Deinococcus aerius: one gene and its partner. Each later gene encodes a partner of the first gene's protein in a complex. Links are inferred from orthologs where the notes say so. Each region holds a gene or a part of one and is shown on either strand. Other genes may lie near its edges.

What was found.
Region 2: the proteins of tig (region 1) and rpsG are in contact, whole or in part, in a crystal structure (PDB 3GTY), measured with the Thermotoga maritima proteins. The link is inferred for Deinococcus aerius from one-to-one orthologs. Residues at the interface, in WP_004081061.1 of Thermotoga maritima: Glu122, Val124, Val129, Leu130, Tyr133, Glu188, Gly259, Ile262, Tyr263, Glu266, Ser270, Glu273, Gln274, Glu277, Arg308, Gln311, Ile312, Ser315, Tyr316, Glu325, Arg329, Arg336, Leu363, Phe366, Trp367, Arg373, Leu377, Arg381, Leu384, Glu387; in WP_004081843.1 of Thermotoga maritima: Lys34, Lys52, Lys55, Glu59, Arg62, Gln63, Glu66, Asn67, Lys69, Val71, Arg95, Ala109, Lys110, Lys111, Gly112, Arg113, Pro114, Glu117, Glu121, Ile124, Ala125, Tyr127, Asn128, Asn129, Thr130, Gly131, Lys135, Asp139, Arg142, Met143.

The regions. Positions count from the first base shown.
Region 1 is NZ_BFAG01000015.1:82,503-88,490, forward strand. The notes cover bases 1,217-4,214. They hold tig (trigger factor), read left to right. Parts: upstream 1,217-1,976; coding sequence 1,977-3,452; downstream 3,453-4,214. Other genes in these bases: DAERI_RS18285 (acyl-CoA dehydrogenase family protein), read right to left, coding at 1,217-1,371; DAERI_RS18305 (beta-ketoacyl-ACP synthase III), read left to right, coding at 3,584-4,214. Also shown: DAERI_RS18280 (alpha/beta hydrolase), read left to right, coding at 1-254; more of DAERI_RS18285, read right to left, coding at 229-1,216; more of DAERI_RS18305, read left to right, coding at 4,215-4,630; fabD (ACP S-malonyltransferase), read left to right, coding at 4,642-5,550; DAERI_RS18315 (DinB family protein), read left to right, coding at 5,598-5,988. UniProt on the Bacillus subtilis protein: Involved in protein export. Acts as a chaperone by maintaining the newly synthesized protein in an open conformation. Functions as a peptidyl-prolyl cis-trans isomerase.
Region 2 is NZ_BFAG01000011.1:185,649-191,536, forward strand. Bases 1,356-4,253 are described here. They hold rpsG (30S ribosomal protein S7), read left to right. Parts: upstream 1,356-2,518; coding sequence 2,519-2,989; downstream 2,990-4,253. Other genes in these bases: DAERI_RS15490 (hypothetical protein), read left to right, coding at 1,356-1,757; rpsL (30S ribosomal protein S12), read left to right, coding at 1,997-2,401; fusA (elongation factor G), read left to right, coding at 3,113-4,253. Outside these bases: pgm (phosphoglucomutase (alpha-D-glucose-1,6-bisphosphate-dependent)), read left to right, coding at 1-1,299; more of DAERI_RS15490, read left to right, coding at 1,296-1,355; more of fusA, read left to right, coding at 4,254-5,206; DAERI_RS15510 (hypothetical protein), read left to right, coding at 5,308-5,736.

The DNA of each region.
Region 1 (5,988 bases):
GGAGCGACCCGCAGGCCCGCGTGTGGCTCGATATGGGGGACCACGAGGGGGACAGCCTGGAGGGCGCCGCCGAGATCGTGGCGCTCACCCGCGACCTCGCCGAGCGCCTGCGCCCGAGGGTGGCTGAGGTGCATTTCACCCTCGGCGAGGGCCACTGGCACGACGAGCCCGCCTGGCGTGCCCGCTTCCCCGACTTCCTGCGGTGGTGGCTGACGGGGCTGGAAGGTGCTAGGCCAGCAGGCTCCGCGCGATGATCAGCTTCTGAATCTCGCTGGTGCCCTCGTAGATCCGCAGCAGGCGCTGGTCGCGGTAGTACCGTTCCACGGGCGAGTCCTTCATGTAGCCCATGCCGCCCGCGACCTGCACGGCCTTGTCCGCGACCTGCGAGAGCATCTCGGTCGCGTGGTATTTCGCCACGCTCGCCATGCGGCGCACGTCCTGCCCCTGGTCCACCATCCAGGCGACCTTCTGCCACAGCAGTCGGCTGGTCTGGATGGCGACCTCCATCTCGGCCAGCATGAACTGCACCGCCTGAAACTCGGCGATGGGCTGCCCGAACTGCTCGCGGGTCTTGGCGTGGGCGATGGAGAGGTCGAGGAGCCGCTGCATCGCCCCCGTCGAGCGCGCGGCGATGCCCACCCGACCGTTCGTCAGGATGCCCAGCGCCTCGCGGTAGCCCAGGTGTTCGGGGCCGAGCAGGTTCTCAACCGGAATCTCGGCGTCCTCGAAGATCACCTCGGCGGAGAGCGCGCCCTTCTGCCCCATCTTCTCGTCGATCTTGCCGATCTTGACGCCGGGCGTTATCTGCGGCTCGACCAGGAAGGCGCTCATGCCACGCGTGCCCCTCGACGGGTCCGTGATGGCGATGACGGTCAGGAGGCCCGCGATGGGCGCGTTGGAGATGTAGTGCTTGGTGCCGTTCAGCACGTAGCAGTCGCCCCTCTTCTCTGCCCGGGTGCGGATGTTCGCCGCGTCTGACCCGCTGCTCGGCTCCGTGATGGCGAAGCCCGCGATGCACTCGCCGCTCGCCATGCGGGGCAGAAACCGCCGCTTCTGCTCCTCGGTCCCCAGCTTGACGAGCCCGCTCGTGCCGATGGAGGCGTGGGCGCTGATGACGCCGCCGAAGCCCATATGCCCCTGCCCCATCGCCTCGTACACGGCGCAGCGGCCCAGGGAGCCCAGCCCGACGCCGCCGTATTCCTCGGGAATGCTCAGGCCGAAGAGGCCGAGTTCGGCGGCCCCGCGCATCAGCTCGCCCGGCACCCGGTTCGTCTCCTCGATCTCGTGGGCGCGCGGCTCGACCACGTTCAGCATGAAGTCGCGGACAGTCGCCTGCACGTCCCGCAGGTCCTCGGGCAAGTTGAATTCCATGGTGGGGACAGGGTAGCGCCGAAACGGGGAGTGGTCAGTCGTGAGTGGGAAGTGGGAAAGGCTGTAGCCCACTCACCACTTCCCACAGGCCACTCACGGCGCCCCCGGCGCCTCATTGCCTCATTGACACCCCGCCCGACCCCATCTAAGATGTGTGGGCCTGCGAAGGCGTGTGTGGTGGGTTTAGCTCAGTCGGTTAGAGCGCCGCTCTGTGGAAGCGGAGGCCGTGGGTTCAAATCCCATAACCCACCCCAGGTTCCCGGCCTGCCGCGGTCAGTGGCAGCCGGGTCTTTCTTTTGAACACAGGATGCGGGGATGGCGGAACTGGTAGACGCACCAGACTTAGGATCTGGTTCCCGTAGGGAGTGAGGGTTCAAGTCCCTTTCCTCGCACCAAGAGAGCTGCCCGGCACGCGGCCCCCGGACCCCCGGCGGGCCGCTTTGCCTGGTCCTGTCGCGCGAGGGGCGCCCGAGGCACTATGATACGCGGCGGCATGTCGCGCGCCCGGGACCCCAGCGCAGGCGGCACAGGCACACAGAACAACACCGCTCCCCGCAGGCGGGTGACCGCGCGGGCGGAAGACGGGGCGGCAGGATGGGAGACGTATGGCAGAGCTGATCAGTCGTGAAGGCAACAAGGTGCAATTCCGGGTCGCGGTGCCCGCCGCCGAGGTGAACCGCGCCTACGAACAGGTGTGGGCGGGCCTCGCCCGTGACGTGCGCGTGCCCGGCTTCCGGCCCGGCAAGGCGCCGCGCAAGGTCCTAGAGGGCCGCGTGGGCAAGGGCTACGTGGAGAACGAGGTCCGCGACCGCCTCCTCCAGGCACACTACCCCCAGGCCGTGCGCGAGCTGAAGCTCAGCCTGGTGGACGCGCAGATCGAGCCCGGCAGCCTGGCCAGCGGTCAGAGCTTCGACTTCACCGTGCGGGGGGAGACGTACCCCGAGGTCACGTTGGGCGACTGGCGCGGCGCGCAGCTCACCGCCGCCGCCCCCGAGATCACCGACGAGGTGCTGGAACGGACCCTCTCCGACCTCCAGGAGCGCAACGCGACCTTCCAGACGGTGGAGCGCCCCATCGAGGCGACCGACCAGGTCACCATCGAGGAACTCGGCGAGGAGGGCGGCTCCTACCCGGTGTACCTCGACGTGGCCGAGCCCCACGTCCGCGACGCCCTGATCGGCAAGAACGTGGGCGACGAGGTCGAGATCACCGTGCCCGCCCACCAGCACGGCGATCACGAGCACCCCGCGCACACCGTCCGGGTGCGGGTGCAGGGCGTGCAGACCAAGCAGCTTCAGGAGCTGAACGACGAGTTCGCCAAGAGCCTGAACTTCGACAGCCTCGACCGTCTGCGGACCGAGCTGCGCGCCGAGCTGGAGCGCCGCGCCCGCCAGGAGGGCGACGCCGCCCGCCGCGAGGAGTTCATCAACCACCTCGTGGACGGGATGCAGGCGGACATTCCCCAGGCGCTCCTCGACCGCCGCCGCGAGGCGATGCTGGAGGAGATCCGCGACGACCTGGGCCGCCAGGGCGTGAAGTGGGGCGAGTACGAGGGCTTCATGCGCGAGCAGGGCAAGCTGGACGAGTTCATGGCCGACCTGGCGAAGAACGCTGAGAGCCGCGTGAAGCGCGACCTGGCCCTCGAAAAGCTCGCCGAGGACCTGGGCGTGCGCGTCAGCGACGCCGAGTTCAACCAGACCATGAACGCCCTGGCCCAGGCCAACAGCCTGACCCCCCAGCAGCTCCAGAGCCAGCTCGGGCCGGAGGGGCTGAACTCCTACTACATCAGCCTGACCCGGGAAAAGGCGCTCCAGCAGGCGCTCACGCAGCTTGGCGGCGCGGGGCAGACGCAGGCGACCCCGGCGCAGACCCAGCAGGACGGCGTGGCGCAGGCGGACGACGGGCAGGAAACCGCTGAGGCCGCTCAGGACGGCGTAACCACCGACGGGGAGGCGACCGCGGACGGCACGACGACCGAGCCGAGCGTGAGTGCCCAGCAGGCCGAGGCGGGCGCCGAAGCCTCCACCAGCCAACCCGAGACCCAGACGGGCGAACAGGCCGGGGAGCGGAACGCGGAGTAATCCATTCTGGGCAAGGGGGCGTGTCCTGCGGGACGCGCCTTTTTTCTTTGGGCGTTCGGGGCCGTCTATCCAGCTTGAACCACGTCCCCAGATTCCTTGAACGGCTGTTCAAGGAATGCTAGCGTTCGCCCATGACTTCCTCCCCGACCCTCCCTAGGCCCAGCCTCGGCATCACGGCGCTGGGCACGTATGCCCCGCCGCGCGTGGTCACGAACGCCGACTTCGAGGCGCGGATGGACACCAGCGCCGAGTGGATCGAGAGCCGCACGGGTATCCGCGAGCGCCGCTTCGCCGCGCCGGACGAGTACACCTCGGATATGGGGGTGCGGGCGGTGCAGGACCTCCTCGACCGCGACCCGGACGCGCTGCGGGACGTGGACCTGGTGATCTGCGCGACCGCCACGCCCGACGCCCTGTTTCCCTCCACCGCCGCGCTGATCGCCGGGCAGGTGGGGCTGACGGGGGCGGGGGCCTTCGACCTCTCGACCGCTTGCAGCGGCTTCGTGTACGCGCTGAGCATGGCGCAGGGCCTGATTCTGGGCGGCACCGCCCAGCGGGTGCTTGTCGTCGGCGCGGAGGTCCTCTCGCAGCTTGTCGATCAGGACGACCGCGGCACCGCGATCCTGTTTGGGGACGGCGCGGGCGCGGCGGTCGTCGGCCCGGTGCCGGGGGGCTACGGCTTTCAGGACTTCGTGCTGGGCGCGGACAGCGCGGGTGGCCCCAGCCTCTATGCCCGCTGCATGGCGGATCGCCTCCCCGGCGGCTTCTCCATGGGCGACCGGGTGGGCATGAACGGCCGCGAGGTGTTCAAGTTCGCCGTCCGCGTGCTGGGGGACAGTGGCCGTCAGGTCCTCGCCAAGAGCGGATTGAACAGCGGTGATGTGGACTGGGTCATCCCCCACCAGGCGAACATCCGCATCATCGAGGCGGCCAACGAACGCTTCGGCGTCCCCATGAGCAAGACGGTCGTGAACCTGGACCGCTACGGCAACACGTCGAGCGCCTCTGTGCCCCTCGCGCTGCGTGAGGCGGTGGACGACGGGCGGGTGCGCGAGGGCCAACAGCTTCTCCTCGTCGCCTTCGGCGGCGGCCTGAGCTGGGGCTCGTGCACGATGAAGTGGTGGGGCGGGGCGCCCAGCCTGAGGGCGCTGGCGCAGCGGGCCGAGGTGACGGCGTGAGCCGTGCTCCTTTGAGAGTGGCCGCGCTGTTTCCCGGGCAGGGCTCTCACGCCGTGGGGATGGGCGCCGATCTGACCGCCGCTTTCCCCGAAGCCGAGGCCGTTTACGCGGAGGCGGAGGCCACCCTCCCCGGCCTGCGCGCCCTGGTTGAAGAGGGGCCGCTCGAAGCCCTGACCCTCACCGCGAATCAGCAGCCCGCGCTCGTCGCCGCGTCGGTGGCCGCGTACCGGGCGTGGCAGGCCCAGACGGGACTGACGCCTGCCTTCGCCGCCGGGCACTCGCTGGGGGAGTATTCGGCGCTCGTGGCGGCTGGGGCGCTCGATCTCGCAGACGCCCTCCGTCTGACCCGCAGGCGCGGTGAGCTGATGCAGGAGGCCGTGCCCGTGGGTGTCGGGGCCATGAGCGCCGTGATGGGCGACCCCGACGTGGTGCGCGAGGTCTGCGGGGCGGTGGGGGGCATCGTGCAGCCCGCCAACTTCAACGCGCCGACCCAGACGGTGATCTCCGGGGAGAAAGCCGCTGTGGACGCCGCCGCCGCCGAACTCAAGGGGCGTGGCCTCAAAGTTATCCCCCTCAAGGTCAGCGCCCCCTTCCACTGCGCCCTGATGCAGCCCGCGCAAGACGCCCTGATGCCTGACCTCCAGGCCACCTCTTTCGCCCCGTTCGCCTTTCCCGTCTACGCCAACGTGACGGCGGAGGCGAACAGTGATCCCGGGACCCTGCCCGACCTGCTCGCGCGGCAGATCACGGGAAGCGTGCGGTGGGTGGAGACGATCCGGGCGCTGGCCGACGCTGGTGCTGAGGTCTTCATCGAGTTCGGCCCCGGGACGGTGCTGACCGGGCTGGTGAAGCGCATCCTGCCCGAGGCCCGGACGCTGAACGTGGGGACGGCGGAGCAAGTCCGCGCCTTCGAGCGATGACGGGCCAGCCTTATTCCCAAGACGAGATTCGGGACGCCCTGGGAGCCATGAGGGTAAGGGCCCCGGCGTTCTTCGCGGCGCTTTCCCCGGGGGAGTTCACGCGCGGAACGGCCGAACGCTGGTCCCCGGCCCACCATCTGCACCACCTCATCCTGTCCAACAAACCGGTCGCCTATGCCCTGACCCTGCCGCAGGACCGCCTGCCCCTTCGCCCGGGCGACCTCCCCTCCCGGGAGTATATGCAGGTGCGCGACCTGTACAGAGAGGCGCTCGCCACGGGGGTGCGAGCCTCCGGGCGCTATCTGCCTGACCCCCACGGGACCCAGGACGCCCTGGTCGCCGAGTACAGTGGGACGCTGGAACTGCTGGAGCATAACCTCCTCATGTACTGGACGGACGCCGAACTCGACGCCCATACCCTCGTTCATCCCGTTCTGG
Region 2 (5,888 bases), on another replicon or contig:
TTCACGCCCACGCCCCTCGTTAGCCACGCAATCCTGAACCACAACCGGGCGGGGCAGGGCGGGACCGCGGACGGCATCGTCATCACGCCCAGCCACAATCCCCCTCAGGACGGCGGCTTCAAGTACAACCCCCCCTCCGGCGGCCCCGCGGACACCGACGTGACGAGGGCCGTGCAGAACCGGGCGAACGCGATCCTGGAGGGCGGGCTGAGCGAGGTTAAAAGGGTCAGCCTCGACGACGCGATGGCCGCCCTCGATCCCTTCGACTTCATCGGGCCGTACGTCTCCGAACTCGGGGAAGTCGTGGACCTCGATGTCATCCGTCAAAGCGGGGTGCGCCTCGGCGTCGATCCGCTCGGCGGGAGCAGCCTGCCCGTCTGGGAGGCGATCAAGGCGCAGCACGGTCTGAACCTCACCATCGTCAATGAGCAGGTGGACCCCCGCTTCGCCTTCATGACGGTGGACCGCGACGGCAAGATCCGCATGGACTGCTCCAGCCCCTGGGCGATGGCGAGCCTCCTGGCCCTCAAGGGCGACTACGACGTGGCCGTGGGCAACGACCCCGACGCCGACCGCCACGGGATCGTGACCGAAGGCGGTCTGATGAACCCCAACCACTACCTCGCGGTCATGATCGACTACCTCTTCCAGAACCGCCCGGGCTGGAACGCGGACGCGGGGGTGGGCAAGACGCTCGTTTCCAGCGCCCTGATCGACCGTGTGGCGGCGGGAATCGGGCGGCGGCTGGTCGAGGTGCCCGTCGGCTTCAAGTATTTCGTGGAGGGGCTGCTCACGGGCTCCCTCGGTTTTGGCGGCGAGGAGTCGGCGGGCGCGAGCTTCCTGCGGATGAACGGCGCCCCGTGGAGCACGGACAAGGACGGCATCATCCCCGGTCTGCTCGCGGCGGAGATCACCGCCAAGACGGGGCAGACGCCCAGCCAACGCTTCGCCGCCCTCACCGAGCAGTACGGCGCGACGGCCTATGACCGCCAGGACGCCCCCGCCAACAGCGAGCAGAAGAAGGTGCTCGCCAACCTCAGCCCCGATCAGGTCACCGCCTCCACCCTGGCGGGCGACCCCATCACCGCCAAGCTCACCCGCGCGCCCGGCAATGGCGAGCCCATCGGCGGCCTGAAGGTCACGACCGACTCCGCCTGGTTCGCCGCCCGGCCCAGCGGCACCGAGGACGTGTACAAGATCTACGCGGAAAGCTTCAAGGGCGAGGATCACCTGCGGCAGGTCATGGAGGAGGCCCGCGAGGTCGTCGCGGCGGCCTTCAGGGCGGGAGGGGCGGCGTGAACTCGGCCGAAGGTCACACCGTCATCACCCGCGAGGAGATCACGGGCGTCGAGTTCGACTGGTTCGCCACCGACGCCAGCAGCCATATCGCCCAGTTCATGGCAGCGGGCGATCCCGGCGTGCCCGAGGCCGCCCTCGCCTCCGAGGAACTCCTCGAAGCCCTGCACGTCTGGGTTGACACCCGCCCCGAGCGCGAGGAGGCGAACGCGCTGGCCGGGGGCTTCGACGAGCACCTCACCCCGCCGCAACGCAGAGGCGCCTACGTGTACGACCACGTGCCGAACGAGCCAGGGGTGTACCGCCTCGTCGCCGCGCCGCGTACACCCCTGCGGGTGGAGGAACTGCCCGAGCGGTTGCGCGAGTACCTGCGCGGGCTCACCCTGCCCGTTCCCCTCGGCACGAGGCGAATACGGGTTCACGAGGACGGAGGGGCAGATGCCCTGGAGGGCGTGACCTGAACCCTTCCGGGCGTCCTTGCGCTCCCTGCCCGGCTCGCGCTATGCTACTGCGGTTGAAAACTGCCCGGGACCAGGGTTGCCCCAGGGGGTTTTTCGGCACGCCACTCCCGCGCTGATGCTGACAGTCGCCGGACGTGCGTTGATCACCTCGGCTTCACCGCCAACCCGACCCCGCTCCCTGGACTCTTCCATGTGTGGGCGGGCCCCCACGAAACCAGACCAGACTAGGAGTGATGACTCTGCCTACCACCCAGCAACTGCTCCGCAAGGGGCGCGCCACCCTTCAGAAGAAGAGCAAGGTCCCCGCGCTCAAGGGGAGCCCCTTCCGCCGCGGCGTCTGCACGGTCGTCAAGACCACGACGCCCAAGAAGCCCAACTCGGCGCTGCGCAAGATCGCCCGCGTGCGCCTGTCCAGCGGCTTCGAAGTGACCGCGTACATCCCCGGCGAGGGCCACAACCTCCAGGAACACTCCGTCGTGCTGATCCGCGGCGGCCGTGTGAAGGACCTTCCCGGCGTGCGCTACCACATCGTGCGCGGCAGCCTCGACACCCAGGGCGTCAAGGACCGCAACAAGAGCCGTTCCAAGTACGGCACCAAGAAGCCCAAGGCCGGCGCGGCCGCCGCGGGCGCCAAGAAGAAGTAACCCCCGCTAGGCGGCGGGGGAGAGCGTAGGCCCCCGCCGCCCCGTGCGGACAGAGCGGCCACCGCCCACAGAGGTGAGGCCAATGAACCGAGCTAGCTGAGTTTCAAGGAGTAGAGCATGGCACGTCGCCGCAGAGCAGAAGTGCGCCCCATCCAGCCCGACCTCGTCTACCAGGATGTGCTGGTGAGCGCGATGATCAACCGCATCATGATCGACGGCAAGAAGAACCTTGCCAGCCGCATCTTCTACGGGGCCTGCCGCCTGGTGCAGGAGCGCACCGGCCAGGAGCCGCTGAAGGTCTTCCGCCAGGCCTTCGACAACGTCAAGCCCCGCGTCGAGGTCCGCAGCCGCCGTGTGGGCGGCAGCACCTACCAGGTGCCCGTCGAGGTGGGTCCCCGCCGCCAGCAGAGCCTCACGCTGCGCTGGATGATGACCGCCGTGGAGGGCCGCCCCGAGCGCACCGCCATTGAGCGGCTGGCGGGCGAGATCATGGACGCCGCGCAGGGCCGTGGCGGCGCCATCAAGAAGAAGGACGACGTGGAGCGCATGGCGGAAGCCAACCGCGCCTACGCGCACTACCGCTGGTAATCAGCGCCGCTGACAAGAGCGTGACCGGACAGCGGCCTAGACAGCCGACTGTCCCGTTTCGCTGAAAGCCAGGGGTTGACCTTACGGTGACGGGATACGTCGCCGCGGAAAATAGGGAGTCCTATGACCACCAAAGCCCAGAGCTACCTCACCCACTTCCGCAATATCGGGATTGCCGCGCACATCGACGCGGGCAAGACCACGACCACCGAGCGCATCCTGTACTACACCGGGCGCACCCACAACATCGGTGAGGTCCACGACGGCGCCGCCACCATGGACTGGATGGAGCAGGAGCGCGAGCGCGGCATCACGATCACCGCCGCCGCCACGACCGCCCGCTGGAAGCGTTCCGGCACGAACGACGAGTACACCGTCAACATCATCGACACGCCCGGCCACGTGGACTTCACCATCGAGGTGGAGCGGTCCATGCGCGTGCTGGACGGCGCGGTGGCCGTGTTTGACTCCAGCCAGGGCGTCGAGCCGCAGTCCGAGACGGTGTGGCGCCAGGCCGACCGTTACGGGGTGCCCCGCATCGCCTTCGCCAACAAGATGGACAAGACGGGCGCCTCGTTCGAACTCGTGGTGAACGACATCCGCGAGCGCCTGGGCGCCATCCCCGCCCCGATCCAGTACCCCATGGGCCAGGAGAACGAGTTCAAGGGGATCATCGACCTCGTTCGCCAGCGCGCCTACACCTACACCAACGACCTGGGCACCGAGATCCAGGAGCACGACATCCCCGCCGAGTTCGAAGGCAAGGTCGCCGAGATGCGCGCGCAGCTCATCGAGGCCGCTGCCGAGGTCGATGAGGACCTGATGCTGCTGTACCTGGAGGGCGAGGAGCCCTCGCCCGAGCAGCTCGTCGCGGCCCTGCGCAAGGGCACCATCGAGAAGAAGATCTTCCCGGTGCTGTGCGGCTCCGCCCTGAAGAACAAGGGCGTGCAGCTCCTGCTCGACGCGGTGATCGACTACCTCCCCAGCCCGCTGGAAGTCCCCGCCATCCGGGGCACCACTGAGGACGGCGAGACCGTCATCGAGTTCCCCGCCGACCCCGAGGGCAAGCTCGCCGCGCTGGCGTTCAAGATCATGGCCGACCCCTACGTGGGCCGCCTGACCTTCGTGCGCATCTACTCGGGCACCCTGAACTCCGGCTCCTACGTGTACAACGCCTCCAAGGAGAAGCGCGAGCGCGTCGGCCGCCTGCTGAAGATGCACGCCAACAGCCGTGAGGAAGTCACCGAGCTCAAGGCGGGCGAACTCGGCGCCGTGATCGGCCTCAAGGACGCGGGCACCGGCAACACCCTGATCGGCGACGGCGACGAGCGCGTGCTGCTGGAGAGCATCGACGTGCCCGAGCCCGTCATCAAGCTCGCCATCGAGCCCAAGACCAAGGCCGACCAGGAGAAGATGGGCGTGGGCCTGCAGAAGCTCGCCGAGGAAGACCCCACCTTCAAGGTGGAGACCGACCAGGAGAGCGGCCAGACCACCATCGCGGGCATGGGCGAGCTGCACCTGGAAATCCTGGTGGACCGCCTGAAGCGCGAGTACAAGGTGGACGCCAACGTGGGCGCCCCCCAGGTCGCCTACCGCGAGACGATCACCAAGCCCGTCGACGTGGAGGGCAAGTTCGTCCGCCAGTCCGGTGGTCGCGGCCAGTTCGGCCACGTGAAGATCAAGGCCGAGCCGCTGGAGCCCGGTTCGGGCTTCGTGTTCGAGAATGCCGTGGTGGGCGGCACCGTTCCCCGCGAGTACATCGCCCCGGCCCAGAAGGGTATCGAAGAGGCGATGCAGAGCGGCCCCATGCTGGGCTTCCCGGTCGTGGACATGAAGGTGACCGTGTACGACGGCAGCTACCACGAGGTCGACTCCAGCGAAATGGCGTTCAAGATCGCCGGTTCGATGGCCCTCAAGGAGGCCGTGCAGAAGGGCGCCCCCGCGCTGCTGGAGCCCATCATGCGCGTCGAGGTGACGGTCCCCGAGGAGTACATGGGCGACATCATCGGTGACCTGAACAGCCGCCGCGGCCAGATTCAGGGTATGGAGGCCCGCGGCAACGCGCAGATCGTGAAGGCCTTCGTGCCCCTGAGCGAGATGTTCGGCTACGCGACCGACATGCGCTCCATGACCCAGGGCCGCGCCAGCTACTCGATGTTCTTCGACCACTACAGCCAGGTGCCGAACAACCTCGCCCAGCAACTCATGAAGAAGTAAGCCCGAGAGGCTGAGGGAAAAGCCCGCCGAACAGGCGGGTTTTTCCTTTGGTGCGGCGGCGTGAATTAGGAGCGGGTGGTGGGCACGCTACTCTGACCGATATGAGATCGTCTTCCCCCCGAACGAACGCCCCCACGGGACCGAGGCCGCCGCGCCTGGCTTTCCTGACCGTGCCCCTGCTGATCGGGCTGATCTACAACGCCATCTCGCTGCTGACCCTGCCCTTCTCGGGCGACACCCTCAATGCCATCCTGGCGCAGCTTAACGCCGCGACCGGGGAGCCGGTGGCCGCGCTGTCGCAGGAGCAGCTCATGACCGTGCTGTGGGTCTCGTTCTTCCTGACCTGCGGCATCATCCTGCTGCTGTACTCCACCCGGCGGGCGCTTCTGGAGGGGCGGCGCTGGGGCTGGGTGTCGAGCATCGTGATCGCCGTCCTCAGCCTGCTGCTGTTTCCCATCGGGACCGTCCTGGGCCTGATCATGCTCGTTGGTGCCTTTGACCGGGACGTGCAGGCGTATACCCGGCGTTAAGCGGTTGAAGGTGGTCTCGGTGCGAGTCCGGGCCGGGTCTTGCGGCCCGGCCCGTCTTTTAGTATCTTAACAAGTCGGTGCGAGGGCCGTCCCCGGATGGCCGCGCAACGTGCCAGCACGGCGGGACACCGCCCTGGCGGGAATCAACCCAA